2 regions of the Undibacterium sp. GW821-FHT07F11 genome follow, and region 2 is predicted to be linked to the other one. Evidence: riboswitches for the same ligand, from Rfam matches in the RefSeq annotation. Region 2 holds a riboswitch; the other holds the start of a gene.

Region 1 (3,420 bases), on a different contig from region 2:
TGAGATGCATGGGCACATGGCCCGGGCCTTCTATCATGACTTGCACATCATGTTTCCAGGCGATCTGCGTCAGTTCACCCAGGGTTTTCAATTCACCTAACTGTGCTTCATCATTGGCATCATAGATGGAACCTGGACGCAGGCCATCGCCGAGGCTGAAAGACACATCATAGGCTTTCATGATTTCGCAAATGTCTTCGAAATGCTCGTACAGGAAGCTTTCTTTATGATGGGCCAGACACCATTTCGCCATGATGGAACCACCGCGTGAAACGATACCGGTCAGGCGCTTGGCTGTCATCGGCACATATTGCAGACGCACGCCTGCATGGATGGTGAAGTAATCGACACCTTGCTCAGCTTGTTCAATGAGCGTGTCACGGAAAATTTCCCAGGTCAGGTCTTCTGCTTTGCCATTCACTTTTTCCAGTGCCTGATAGATGGGCACGGTGCCGATAGGTACGGGTGAATTGCGGATGATCCACTCACGGGTTTCATGTATGTGCTTGCCAGTGGAAAGATCCATGACATTGTCGCCACCCCAGCGTATTGCCCAGGTCATTTTTTCTACTTCTTCACCGATGGAAGAGGTCACTGCAGAATTACCGATATTGGCATTGATCTTGACCAGGAAATTACGGCCTATGATCATCGGTTCGATTTCAGGATGATTGATATTCGCAGGAATAATCGCACGGCCACGGGCGATTTCCGAGCGTACGAATTCTGGCGTGATTTCTTCAGGGATCGCGGCCCCAAAAGACTGACCCGGATGCTGGCGGCCCATGACTTCTGCCAGCTTGCTGCCCATGGGGCCAGAGGCTTTCAGGTTTTCGAGATATTCTTTCCTGCGCAGGTTTTCGCGTATTGCAACAAATTCCATTTCAGGTGTGATGATACCCTGGCGTGCATAGTGCATTTGCGAGACATTCTTGCCTGCCAGTGCGCGCCGTGGCAGGCGTTTCAGATTGAAGCGCAGTTCAGCCAGCTTGGGATCATGCAGGCGGGTGATGCCGTATTCAGATGTCGGGCCAGCCAGTTCTTCAGTGTCATTACGCTCGGCTATCCAGGCACCACGTACGGATGCCAGGCCAGAGCGGATATCGATTTTTACTTCAGGATCGGTGTAGGGGCCGGAAGTATCGTAGACATAGATAGGTGGATTTTTCTCCGAACCAAACATGGCTGGTGTATCTGACTGGCTGATTTCACGCATGGGTACGCGGATATCGGGACGGCTACCCTGTACATAGGTCTTGCGGGAATTCGGCAGTGGCTGAATGGCTGCCTCGTCTACCGTAGCGGTAGCGGACAGGAATTGCGGGTTGGCGTTCATTTTGGCTCCTTTGCTTTGTTGGCATGGAGCCAGCAAAGGAGTTTCCAAAACTGGTGCGCGCGCAGATCAATACATAACACAGGCGGCACAAACTTCGGCAGCTTCCCTTCGCTGGCATTATCCAGATCAGGTTCGAGGGTATTTCTCACCCGCCAACAAAATTGATGGCAGGACCCCTAGCATTTTTTCTTCGGATTCTGAATTAAATCCAGAACCGCGACGACGGCAGATTATACGACTTTTTTAAACTCTGGTGCTTTATTTGATTTCGCTGGCCAGTTCTGTATCTTGCATTGTTGACGATGGTGCAAGATTGCTTTCCGGCAGTTTTACTGGCCCATGCACTTCTACCAATTCGACCATACCCGCCTTGATGGCGGCCGACAAATCATGATCCAGTACCGGCAAGGCTTCTTCATAGGCAATCAATAATTTACTGACACCATAGGCACGGTTGCGGCCATTGACCTTGCCCAGATATAACGCCATGTCGGCAATTTGCAGCGCTTTTTCCCAGTTGCAAACTGCTTCTGGCAAGCCAGAAAATGGCAGGCTGATGAAACCTGCGGTCAAGGTAACAGGCACACTGGCGCCCTCGACTTCGATGTTCTCTTCACCGATGCTGCGCAAAATACGCTCTACCAGTCCCTTGAGTTGTGCAGGGTTAGAGCGTGGGGAATAAATCAAAAACTCTTCCCCACCCCAGCGCAACACCATGTCGCTATCGCGCACTGTACTGCGCAAACGGCGCGCCACTTCTATCAGGACAGCATCGCCGGTTGCATGACCAAAGCTGTCATTGATATTTTTGAAGTGATCGATATCCATGAGAATTAAACAATCCGGATTATCAAGCGCATCTTCGCGCCTTTCACCTTCCGGCAATATGACTCTGCCCTTCATCATATCGACAAAAGAGCGGCGGTTATATAAACCAGTCAGGGGATCACGCACGGCATGAAATTCAAGTTGCTCATTCACTTCGCGCAGTTTTTCATTGGTCTTGCGTACCCGTCTGTACAAGAAGAAGACGACTACACCCACCATCACCATGATGATGGCAGCCAGCATCAACACCACTTGCTGCAACTGGCGGTTTTTGATGTCGGCATCCTTGAGCTGGTTTTCACGCGCCAGCAATTCAATCTGTTTTTGTCTTTGCTGGGCATTGAATTGTTCTTGCAGGGTGGCTACAGCCCGCGCGCGATCAGAGCGGAATAATTCATCACTGAGTTTTTGTTGTTCACGTACGGTTGCCAACGCTTCTTTATACATGTCAGCGGCTTCGTACATATTGCCAATTTCGCTGAGCAGGTTTTCCACATCCGACTTGGAACCTGTCTCCATGAAAAACTTCTTGGCCTCGTTGATGAAACCTATACCCTGAGAAAATTTCTTTTGTCCTGCCAGCGCAAAACCTATATTCGCTTTGGCGATGGCAATTGCAAAAGGGTCATTCACGGCCTGGGCTTTTTCCAGGGAGAAGCGGGCGGCGCGCTCGGCCTCGGTGAACTTGCGCACATGCAGGTAATAATCAGCAATATTGCCCAAAGCGGTTGCCGCCACGGCTGGCATGCCAGCTTCAGTGGATATCTGCAATACCGTCTTGTAAGCTTCCAGAGCTTCATCATGACGCCCAAGGTCTATCAGTGCCAGACCACGTGTCATTTGCAAGGATGAGGTAATCTTGGGTGATTCTATTTTAGGCTGCATCGTCAATGCATCGTTGGCAGTTTCCAGGGACTTTTCTGCATTGTGCATATTCAGATATAGCCTGGCGATGGATTCCATGCGGTACATCTTGGCCTGGGCACGCCTTCTTGGTATCTGATCTGCCAGTTTCAGCGCCTCAAGAAAATAAGGCAGGGATTTATCAAAATTACCTATCGCCAGTTGCACCATGCCGAAGGCGATATTCAGGCGCATGAGTACTTCCGCATTTTTTGAATCACGCAGGCTTTGCTGTATATCATTAAGCTTCACCAGTGCCATGGCAAACTTGCCCTGATCCAGTAACTGAAAGGCTTCACCTATCAGCGCCATGTTGATCATGTCATTATCTTTTTGCAACCTGGCGAGTTGCA
Region 2 (3,420 bases):
GCAGTCAGGCTGGCACCCAGATTCAATTGTGAGGTCAGCTTGCCCTGGGCAGAGAGCTCCAGACCGGTATGCAGGGCTTCACCATTGCTGACGTAGGTATTGCTGCTATTGGTATATTCCAGGGGCTTCTTGATGCGGAAGATGGCTGCAGACAGGCTCAGGTCACGCTGCACATCTGCCTTCACGCCAAATTCAATTTGTGTGGATTTGCCCGGGTTCAGCATTTTGTTTTCATTGCTGGTGCCAAAAGGGGCGATACCACCATGTTCCAGGCCTTGCGCAAAACTGCCGTATACAGAAACTTGCTGTACTGGTTTGAATACCAATGCGACCGTCGACAGGAACTTGTTCTGGTCATAGCCAGGATTATCGAATTGCGTGCGCGAGATATTCAGATGACGCAGACCCAGATGCAACTTCAGATTGTCTTGCAGGCTGATAATGTCTTGTACAAATGCTGACCATTCCTTGTCAGTGCGACGCAAGAAGACCGGGCCTGTTTTATTTGCCGATGGCATTACGCTGACAGGGCGGAACAAATTGCTGCTGCCAGCATAGTCATACACATAGTCACCAAAATAATCTTTACGCTGTGAATTGCTAAGACCAACAGCCAGTTCGTGCTGCATGCCACCCACATTGAATTTGCCATTCAACAGGGCCTGCGTACCCCACAGTGATTTGGACTCATTTACGCTTTGGTAGTCATACACATCATAGTCACCGTTCGCGCAATAGCCTGGATACAGATTGGCGGCACCACAGCCGTATGGGAAGGCTGTGTAGTCGTCGCGCTTGAATTCATGCTTGTTGGCAGAGACACTGGCGCGCCAGTCTGCATTGATCTGGTATTCAAAACGCAGACCCAGATTGCTGTTACGGGTATCTACCGGTCTTGCCCACGGCTGGGCATTCAGCATCAAGTCAGCAGGTACACCACGCGGCAATTCAGTGCCATTGAATAATTGAAAACCTGGTACCGACAATTGCGATTTGTGCTGGTAGTCAGCATCGATTTGCAACAGGGCTTGTGGTGTGATGTGCCAGTCAAATGCGGCAGAGACAAATTGGCGGTTACCGTCGGCGCCTTTGACATAAGAGCGCAGGCGTTCACCCGCTGCATTGATGCGGAAGCCAAATTGCTTGTCGCTGGAATTGTCGCTAATATCGGCGGCGCCATATACAGTGCCGCGCTCGCTGATTTCAAATGTGGCAGAGCGAACTGCATAGCTGGCAGGGCGTTTGGTCACATAATTAATGATGCCGCCTGGTGTGCCAAAGCCGGCCTGGAAGCCTGCTATGCCCTTGAGTATTTCTACACGCTCCTTATTTTCCAAAGGAATGGAAGCATCACCAGGAATGGCAAAACCGTCCTTGCGGTAGCTGCTGGAATTATCCAGGGCAAAGCCACGTATCGAGAATTGCTCGGCATAACCAATGGCGTTATACGCATCATTGACACTGGCATCATATTTCATCGCATCCGTGGTCTGGCGTATGCGCAGGTCCTGCATCTGCGTTACGCTGAAGGCATTGACTGAGTTAGGCGTATCCAGCAATGCCGCATCAATAAAGCCTGTGACCTTGCTGCGTTCGACCTTGGTTTCGGTACCCTTGCTGCCTGTGATCGTCACTTCTGGCAGCGATTTATCATTGCCAGGTGTATTTTGGGCATGCGCAGATGATAGCAACAGGCAAGCCTGGGCGATGGAGAGGGCGATGACGGTGGGGCGTACAGTAAAGTCAGACATGGTGTGCTCTTGGTTTGCTTTTAATGCGTTGTGGATGACAGCGCGGGAGCAAACAAAGAAGCAGGAGGGACCGGGACTTTGCGCTTCCCTTCGCTGGCATTATCCAGATCAGGTAGAAGGGACTCTCTCACCCGGAAATATTATTTCCAGGACCCCTAGCGTAGGCTGCAGTTTAACACGAAACCATTTATATAGCCTTTTTGCGGCAATTGGCGCTTAGCTGCCTGGCTTTACTTCCATTTTGACAGTACGGAAGTTGCGCCACAAACCTTCAGCCGAATAGACGATCAGCGCAGCCCAGATGGCGATAAAGCCCGCCAGTTTGTTGGAGTCAAAAGGTTCGTGATATAGCCACACGCCGAGCAATAACTGCACCAGTGGTGAAATGTATTGAAGTAATCCCAGTGTCGTCATCGGTATGCGACGGGCACCTGCAGCAAATAACAACAAGGGAATGGCAGTAATCGGGCCACTGATGAGCAACAGCATTTTGATATCCACGCTACTGGCGATGAAGCTGTTTTGTCCTTGCAAAGTCATCCAGCATAGCCAGCCAAAGGCAAATGGAAAGAGCAGGGCAGTTTCCAGTGACAAGCCTTCCAGTGCACCCAGTGCAGAAGTCTTGCGCAGCAAGCCGTAAGTGCCAAAAGTCGCTGCCAGCACCAGGCCTATCCATGGCAAATGGCCAGTCTGCACCGTCAGCCAGGCGACGCCCACAGCTGCTAATGCCACAGATAGCCATTGACCAGGGCGCAGTTTCTCGCGCAGCAATACTGAGCCTATCAGGATATTGACGAGAGGCGTGATGAAATAGCCAAGGCTGGCATCAACGATGTGGCCATGATTGACGGCCCAGATATAGACGAACCAGTTGGCAGATAAAAGCACGGCACTGAGTGCAAAACCACCTATCAGTTTTGGTTGCCTGATTGCTGTGCTGACCCAGGCCCATTGCTTGCGCCAGGTCAGAACACCAACCAGGAATAGCAATGACCACAGCATGCGGTTCAGCAAGATTTCCAGGGCAGGGACGTCGTGCAGGGTTTTGAAATAAATGGGGAACAGGCCCCAGAGGAAATACGCGGAGCCTGCAAACAAAATACCTTGGCGCATGAGTAGCAATCAATCTGTAAGGCTTGCGGCAGCAAGCAAGACAAACATTATCGCTTGAATAGAAATTGTTTGCTGCCAGCGCCTATTTGCTTCTTGCTGTGGCCAGGTGCTTGCATAGAGCTTCGGTACCATCGAGTATGCGCGGCCCGGCGCGATTCAGCCAGTCACCTTTGACTGTGTAGAAGTTGTTTTTCTTTACGGCTGTCAGGATGGGGTATTGCTTCCAGTCTGCCATGCTGTCGATATTTTCACCGCTGCTGAAGATGACATCAGGGTTCGCCGCCAGCACTGCTTCATTGGTGATGGTGGAGCTCAATTCTTTGAGCTGGCCAAATGCATTTTTGCCGCCGCACAAACGTATGGAGTCGGACACCATATGCGTGTCATTGATAGTCATCAATGGCCTGCGTATCATTTGATAATACACGCTTACCGGTGTCGCCCCGCTTGGCAATTGATAAGTCTTGCGCAGATTATCGAGACGCTGCCTGAACTTTTGGGCATTGGTTTTGCCAGTACTTTCAGTGCCAGCCAATGTCGCCAGTCTTTCTATTGA

What was found. A riboswitch is a leader RNA that binds a small molecule or an ion and turns the genes downstream of it on or off. The one in region 2 is predicted to bind thiamine pyrophosphate.
Region 1: it holds a riboswitch for thiamine pyrophosphate, as region 2 does, so the genes downstream of both, thiC (phosphomethylpyrimidine synthase ThiC) here and AC07OI_RS05980 (TonB-dependent siderophore receptor) in region 2, are expected to answer to the same signal.

What each region holds. Positions count from the first base shown of each region.
Region 1 is NZ_JBWKQH010000004.1:19,901-23,320, reverse strand. It holds gene thiC (phosphomethylpyrimidine synthase ThiC) at 1-1,336, opposite strand, end outside; TPP riboswitch at 1,423-1,524, opposite strand; gene AC07OI_RS10650 (tetratricopeptide repeat-containing diguanylate cyclase) at 1,595-3,420, opposite strand, start outside.
Region 2 is NZ_JBWKQH010000002.1:480,121-483,540, reverse strand. It holds gene AC07OI_RS05980 (TonB-dependent siderophore receptor) at 1-1,751, opposite strand, end outside; TPP riboswitch at 1,820-1,918, opposite strand; gene rarD (EamA family transporter RarD) at 1,968-2,864, opposite strand; gene AC07OI_RS05970 (cobalamin-binding protein) at 2,947-3,420, opposite strand, start outside.